3 regions of the Enterococcus sp. AMC1251 genome follow, and region 2 is predicted to be linked to each of the others. Evidence: a T-box and tRNA genes for the amino acid it is inferred to sense, from the RefSeq annotation. Region 2 holds a T-box; the other regions hold tRNA genes.
What was found. A T-box is a leader RNA that pairs with one kind of tRNA and senses whether it is charged. The one in region 2 lies ahead of serS (serine--tRNA ligase), so its partner is inferred to be a tRNA-Ser.
Positions count from the first base shown of each region.

Region 1: it encodes a tRNA-Ser, which carries the amino acid that the T-box ahead of serS (serine--tRNA ligase) is inferred to sense. The anticodon was not compared.
Region 3: it encodes a tRNA-Ser, which carries the amino acid that the T-box ahead of serS (serine--tRNA ligase) is inferred to sense. The anticodon was not compared.

Region 1 is NZ_CM177098.1:3,083,115-3,085,345, reverse strand. Features, by position in the region: tRNA gene AC4BBR_RS14605 (tRNA-Arg) at 1-31, shown strand, start outside; tRNA gene AC4BBR_RS14600 (tRNA-Pro) at 42-115, shown strand; tRNA gene AC4BBR_RS14595 (tRNA-Ala) at 126-198, shown strand; tRNA gene AC4BBR_RS14590 (tRNA-Met) at 217-290, shown strand; tRNA gene AC4BBR_RS14585 (tRNA-Ile) at 310-383, shown strand; tRNA gene AC4BBR_RS14580 (tRNA-Ser) at 415-504, shown strand; tRNA gene AC4BBR_RS14575 (tRNA-Met) at 639-712, shown strand; tRNA gene AC4BBR_RS14570 (tRNA-Asp) at 772-845, shown strand; tRNA gene AC4BBR_RS14565 (tRNA-Gly) at 854-924, shown strand; tRNA gene AC4BBR_RS14560 (tRNA-Ile) at 929-1,002, shown strand; tRNA gene AC4BBR_RS14555 (tRNA-Ser) at 1,022-1,109, shown strand; tRNA gene AC4BBR_RS14550 (tRNA-Glu) at 1,119-1,190, shown strand; tRNA gene AC4BBR_RS14545 (tRNA-Ser) at 1,209-1,298, shown strand; tRNA gene AC4BBR_RS14540 (tRNA-Met) at 1,432-1,505, shown strand; tRNA gene AC4BBR_RS14535 (tRNA-Asp) at 1,565-1,638, shown strand; tRNA gene AC4BBR_RS14530 (tRNA-Phe) at 1,653-1,725, shown strand; tRNA gene AC4BBR_RS14525 (tRNA-Gly) at 1,744-1,814, shown strand; tRNA gene AC4BBR_RS14520 (tRNA-Ile) at 1,827-1,900, shown strand; tRNA gene AC4BBR_RS14515 (tRNA-Glu) at 1,913-1,984, shown strand.
Region 2 is NZ_CM177098.1:3,438,931-3,441,161, forward strand. Features, by position in the region: gene croS (sensor histidine kinase CroS) at 1-567, shown strand, start outside; T-box leader at 606-817, shown strand; gene serS (serine--tRNA ligase) at 916-2,187, shown strand.
Region 3 is NZ_CM177098.1:2,114,096-2,116,326, forward strand. Features, by position in the region: gene AC4BBR_RS09945 (P-loop NTPase family protein) at 1-91, opposite strand, end outside; tRNA gene AC4BBR_RS09950 (tRNA-Leu) at 287-370, opposite strand; tRNA gene AC4BBR_RS09955 (tRNA-Cys) at 390-460, opposite strand; tRNA gene AC4BBR_RS09960 (tRNA-Gln) at 496-567, opposite strand; tRNA gene AC4BBR_RS09965 (tRNA-His) at 583-655, opposite strand; tRNA gene AC4BBR_RS09970 (tRNA-His) at 686-758, opposite strand; tRNA gene AC4BBR_RS09975 (tRNA-Trp) at 772-842, opposite strand; tRNA gene AC4BBR_RS09980 (tRNA-Tyr) at 851-931, opposite strand; tRNA gene AC4BBR_RS09985 (tRNA-Phe) at 935-1,007, opposite strand; tRNA gene AC4BBR_RS09990 (tRNA-Asp) at 1,020-1,093, opposite strand; tRNA gene AC4BBR_RS09995 (tRNA-Val) at 1,103-1,175, opposite strand; tRNA gene AC4BBR_RS10000 (tRNA-Glu) at 1,188-1,259, opposite strand; tRNA gene AC4BBR_RS10005 (tRNA-Ser) at 1,274-1,362, opposite strand; tRNA gene AC4BBR_RS10010 (tRNA-Asn) at 1,409-1,482, opposite strand; rRNA gene rrf (5S ribosomal RNA) at 1,490-1,605, opposite strand; rRNA gene AC4BBR_RS10020 (23S ribosomal RNA) at 1,704-2,231, opposite strand, start outside.

The sequences.
Region 1 (2,231 bases), 360 kb from region 2:
GAGGTTAGGGGTTCGACTCCCTTTGGGTGCATTTTTAGCTACGGGAAGTAGCTCAGCTTGGTAGAGCACTTGGTTTGGGACCAAGGGGTCGCAGGTTCGAATCCTGTCTTCCCGATTTATTTTGTGGGGCCTTAGCTCAGCTGGGAGAGCGCCTGCTTTGCACGCAGGAGGTCAGCGGTTCGATCCCGCTAGGCTCCATTAGTACTTTATTATTTTCGCGGTGTAGCTCAGCTGGCTAGAGCGTCCGGTTCATACCCGGGAGGTCGGGGGTTCGATCCCCTTCGCCGCGATTTCTTTTTTAAGAGCCAAGGACCTTTAGCTCAGTTGGTTAGAGCAGACGGCTCATAACCGTCCGGTCGTAGGTTCGAGTCCTACAAGGTCCATTGTAGTGACAATTAACAATATATTTATTTCGGAGGATTACCCAAGTCCGGCTGAAGGGAACGGTCTTGAAAACCGTCAGGCGGGTAAAACCGTGCAAGGGTTCGAATCCCTTATCCTCCTTTACTGAGAATCACTGTAAGTGGCTTTGCCAGAACAGATGATGAACAGTACTTGGCGAACGAAGTGAGAGAAGTAACCTTACTAGTAATCACCAAGAAAAATCACCTTTTATAGTCATATAGACTATATATTATCGCGGGGTGGAGCAGTCAGGTAGCTCGTCGGGCTCATAACCCGAAGGTCGTAGGTTCAAATCCTGCCCCCGCAATTGCTTTTAAATTTGTTTTAAAAGTATGAGTAGTATAGTGATGCAATACATTTATTATTGGTTTGGTAGTTCAGCTGGTTAGAATGCCTGCCTGTCACGCAGGAGGTCGCGGGTTCGAGTCCCGTCCAGACCGTTTTAAATGCGGGTGTAGTTTAGTGGTAAAACCACAGCCTTCCAAGCTGTTGTCGCGAGTTCGATTCTCGTCACCCGCTTTATGGGCCTATAGCTCAGCTGGTTAGAGCGCACGCCTGATAAGCGTGAGGTCGATGGTTCGAGTCCATTTAGGCCCATTTTTCAAATTATTTTCTTGGGGAAGTACTCAAGTGGCTGAAGAGGCGCCCCTGCTAAGGGTGTAGGTCGGGAAACCGGCGCGAGGGTTCAAATCCCTCCTTCTCCGTTTCATAGCGGCCCGTTGGTCAAGCGGTTAAGACACCGCCCTTTCACGGCGGTATCACGGGTTCGATTCCCGTACGGGTCATTTTTTAATATTTATTTCGGAGGATTACCCAAGTCCGGCTGAAGGGAACGGTCTTGAAAACCGTCAGGCGGGTAAAACCGTGCAAGGGTTCGAATCCCTTATCCTCCTTTACTGAGAATCGCTGTAAGTGGCTTTGCCAGAACAGATGATGAACATACTTGGCGAATGAAGTGAGAGAAGTAATCTTACTAGTAATCACCAAGAAATATCACCTTTTATAGTCATATAGACTATATATTATCGCGGGGTGGAGCAGTCAGGTAGCTCGTCGGGCTCATAACCCGAAGGTCGTAGGTTCAAATCCTGCCCCCGCAATTGCTTTTAAATTTGTTTTAAAAGTATGAGTAGTATAGTGATGCAATACATTTATTATTGGTTTGGTAGTTCAGCTGGTTAGAATGCCTGCCTGTCACGCAGGAGGTCGCGGGTTCGAGTCCCGTCCAGACCGTTTTATTTATTTTTGGCGCAGTAGCTCAGTTGGTAGAGCAACGGATTGAAGCTCCGTGTGTCGGCAGTTCGATTCTGTCTTGCGCCATTTTGAAAGAAGAAACATGCGGGTGTAGTTTAGTGGTAAAACCACAGCCTTCCAAGCTGTTGTCGCGAGTTCGATTCTCGTCACCCGCTTTTTTTCTTTAAGGGCCTATAGCTCAGCTGGTTAGAGCGCACGCCTGATAAGCGTGAGGTCGATGGTTCGAGTCCATTTAGGCCCATAATTTGTAAAAGGCCCGTTGGTCAAGCGGTTAAGACACCGCCCTTTCACGGCGGTATCACGGGTTCGATTCCCGTACGGGTCATGTCTTTAAAGCATTTTGCTAGTTGCATAATGTTTTTTTTTATATTTTTTTTATGAAAACGTTGACAATGCAGTTGTAATAATGTATTCTAAGCTTGTACACAACAAGTGAATATACGGATAGTGATTGTTTAAATACAAGCTAAACCTAATTTTTCCAAAAAGGGAGAGTATCTTCTTTTTTGGAAAGGTTGGGTTTTTCTTTTTTTATGATCAAAGGAGTTAGGAGTGAAGAAGGGAGTGAAAAA
Region 2 (2,231 bases):
CTGAAGTATACACATACAGCTTACGTAAAAGCGAAACAAATGAAATTGCTTGTTGATGATCTTTTTGAATATACAAAAGTTCGTCAGCCCTCAGTTCCTATCAATACGATTAGTTTTGATATGGCGCAATTAATTGAACAACTTGCTGCTGATTTTGAGCTGGAGGCAGATAAAAACGACATGACGATTCAAGTTAATGCTAATCCGCCATCGATAAAAATGGATGGTGACACAGAAAAACTAGTTCGTGTCTTCAACAATCTACTATCAAATGCACTTAAATACGGTAAGGGTGGGAAAAATATCGTCATTGACGTAGAGAAGGTTGGGACAGAAGCTGTAATCTCGGTTAGAAACGATGGTCCTCCAATTCCAAAAAAATCTTTAGATCAATTATTTGATCGTTTCTACCGTGTGGAAGAATCACGTTCCCAAGAAACAGGTGGAACAGGTCTTGGTTTGGCTATTGCACAAAGCATTATTGCATTACATGGAGGATATATCTATGCAACATCTGATAATCATTGGACCTCTTTTATTATTCATTTGCCTTTGAAGAGAAATTGATTTACTAAGGTTGACATCCAAACAAAAGTTTTGTATCCTAGTGACAAGCAAAGAGAAAAAGTATTTATAGTGCTGAATCAAAGAGAGTTTGCGGTGGTGAGAGCAAATATTCTACTATAAAGAAGTCCGTCTCTGTTCCTTGCGTTTAACGAAATAAGTTAAACCGGTCACAGCCGTTATCTGTATTACAAGTGCAGCTTTAAGCTGAACTTGGGTGGTACCGCGAAATTCAAGTCATTTCGTCCCAAGAAATTTTTTCTAGGGATGGAGTGGCTTTTTATTTTATTTCAATGTTATCTAGCTACATGGTCTAGCCCATCACGCTTTTAAACTTAAGGAGGAGTAATTATGTTAGATGTAAAAATGATTCGTCAAAATTTTGATGCTGTTCAAGCAAAATTGAAAACCCGTGGTGTAAAGGAAGAGGTATTAATAGAATTCTTGCGTTTAGATGAAAGCCGTCGGAATTTATTAGTAAAATCAGAAGAGCTAAAAAAATATCGGAATGATGTTTCTGCCGAAATCGCACAGTTAAAACGAAATAAAGAAGATGCCACTGCCAAGATTACTGAAATGAAAGAAGTTGGTGGCAAGATCAAATCCATGGACACTGAAATCGAAGAGATTGATACAAAACTTCATGAAATTTCTACAACATTACCGAATCTTCCTCATGATTCAGTACCTATCGGGGCAGATGAAGACGATAATGTTGAAGTACGCCGTTGGAGCGAGCCTAGAAATTTTGCTTTTGAACCGAAACCTCATTGGGATGTAGCAGAAAATCTGGATATTCTTGATTTTGAGCGTGGAGCAAAAGTCTCTGGAAGTCGTTTTGTCTACTATAAAGGATTAGGTGCCAGATTAGAGCGTGCATTGTACAACTTTATGCTGGATATGCACGTTTATGACCATGGTTATACCGAAATGATGACCCCTTATATCGTAAACAGCAACTCTATGTTTGGTACTGGTCAATTTCCAAAATTCAAAGAAGACGTTTTTCAACTAGATGGAACCGATATGACATTGATCCCAACGGCTGAGGTTCCTTTGACAAACTATTATAATAACGAAATTTTAGATAGTAAAGATTTACCTATCTATTTTACAGCACTTAGTCCATCTTTCCGTTCTGAAGCTGGAAGTGCCGGTCGCGATACGAGAGGCTTGATTCGTCTGCATCAATTCAACAAAGTAGAAATGGTGAAATTCAGTGATGCAGAACATTCTTATGAAGAATTAGAAAAAATGACGGCAAATGCAGAAGATATTTTACAAAAATTGAATTTACCTTATCGCGTCCTGTCGCTAGCAACAGGCGATATGGGCTTCTCTGCTGCAAAAACGTATGACTTAGAAGTCTGGATCCCAGCTCAAAATGCTTATCGTGAAATTAGTTCTTGTTCAAACTGTGAAGATTTTCAAGCTCGTCGTGCAATGATCCGCTACCGTGATGAAAATGACAAAGTACAATATGCTCATACGCTAAATGGGTCTGGTTTGGCTGTAGGTCGGACAGTTGCAGCTATCTTAGAAAATTATCAAAATGAAGACGGAACAGTAACCATTCCAGAAGTTTTGATTCCATACATGGGTAACTTGAAATTAATTAGATAAATAAAAAAATTACTAATTTATTTCTAAGGCTGTTGAAAGTCCTA
Region 3 (2,231 bases), 1.3 Mb from region 2:
CAGTTCCTCTGGGGTAGTGATTTTGAATTGCTTTAGCTGTAGTCGTCTTCCCACTAGCTGAATTCCCTCTTATAATGATTAATTTACTCATCTATTATTTTTCCTCCCTACACTAAGATGTGAAGGTAAACTATATTAGTAAAGAATGATCTAGGAGATAATAACTCATACTCAAAAGTCACCGATTTTCTATATTTATTTCAGTGTGCAAAGTAGAGACTCTCCCAAAAATCACCTAGACAAAAAAAAGAGCATCAACATAAGATACATGTTAATGCTTGGCATATACCGGCGGCCGGGGTCGAACCGGCACGATCGTAAGATCACAGGATTTTGAGTCCAGCGCGTCTGCCAATTCCGCCACGCCGGCATAAAATAAATAATTCGCAAGGCGGTAACCGGATTTGAACCGGTGATGAAGGTTTTGCAGACCTCTGCCTTACCACTTGGCTATACCGCCATATTATACAAATTGACCATTCTCAAAAAGAGAAACTGGGGTAGCTGGATTCGAACCAACGCATGACAGGATCAAAACCTGTTGCCTTACCGCTTGGCTATACCCCAATAATTAGAGTTAAGGGCGACTGATGGGAATCGAACCCACGCGTGGCGGAACCACAATCCGCTGTGTTAACCACTTCACCACAATCGCCATAAAACATATAATAAATTTAAAGCTAAGGGCGACTGATGGGGATCGAACCCACGCATGGCGGAACCACAATCCGCTGTGTTAACCACTTCACCACAATCGCCATAAACTATTAACAGGGATAGTAGGAATCGAACCCACAATGACGGTTTTGGAGACCGTAGTTATACCGTTTAACTATATCCCTACTATAAATGGAGGAAAGTGGATTCGAACCACTGAACCCTAAGGAACGGATTTACAGTCCGTCGCGTTTAGCCACTTCGCTATTCCTCCAAATGGCGCAAGACAGAATCGAACTGCCGACACACGGAGCTTCAATCCGTTGCTCTACCAACTGAGCTACTGCGCCAAAAACTTAAAACGGTCTGGACGGGACTCGAACCCGCGACCTCCTGCGTGACAGGCAGGCATTCTAACCAACTGAACTACCAAACCGTAATTTAATGGAGGTTGACGGGATCGAACCGCCGACCCCCTGCTTGTAAGGCAGGTGCTCTCCCAGCTGAGCTAAACCTCCAAAAAATATAAATGACCCGTACGGGAATCGAACCCGTGATACCGCCGTGAAAGGGCGGTGTCTTAACCGCTTGACCAACGGGCCAATAAAACTTAATACGGAGAGTAAGGGATTCGAACCCTTGAGACAGCGTTCACCGTCTACATGATTTCCAATCATGCTCCTTCGGCCACTCGGACAACTCTCCAGAGTTAAAAGAAGCAAACACTACTCATATGTCCTATATTAAGGAACTCCGGCAGTAGGACTCGAACCTACGACATCATGATTAACAGTCATGCGCTACTACCAACTGAGCTATGCCGGAATAATTAGCGTGGCGACGTCCTACTCTCACAAAGGGAAACCCTTCACTACAATCGGCGCTAAGAAGCTTAACTTCTGTGTTCGGCATGGGAACAGGTGTATCCTTCTCGCTATCGCCACCACACTGGGTGTTGTTGCTATTTAATTGAGTGCTTTTTATTCACTCAAAACTGGATTGAAGTAGTAATCAAACAGCCCGAAATACTTTTTTATTTCGTTTCTTTGGTTAAGTCCTCGACCGATTAGTATTGGTCCGCTCCGTACATCACTGCACTTCCACTTCCAACCTATCTACCTGATCATCTCTCAGGGGTCTTACTTTCTTAAAGAAATGGGAAATCTCATCTTGAGGTGGGCTTCACACTTAGATGCTTTCAGCGTTTATCCCTTCCCTACATAGCTACCCAGCAATGCCCTTGGCAGAACAACTGGTACACCAGCGGTAAGTCCATCCCGGTCCTCTCGTACTAAGGACAGCTCCTCTCAAATTTCCAACGCCCGCGACGGATAGGGACCGAACTGTCTCACGACGTTCTGAACCCAGCTCGCGTGCCGCTTTAATGGGCGAACAGCCCAACCCTTGGGACCGACTACAGCCCCAGGATGCGACGAGCCGACATCGAGGTGCCAAACCTCCCCGTCGATGTGGACTCTTGGGGGAGATAAGCCTGTTATCCCCAGGGTAGCTTTTATCCGTTGAGCGATGGCCCTTCCATGCGGAACCACCGGATCACTAAGCCCGACTTTCGT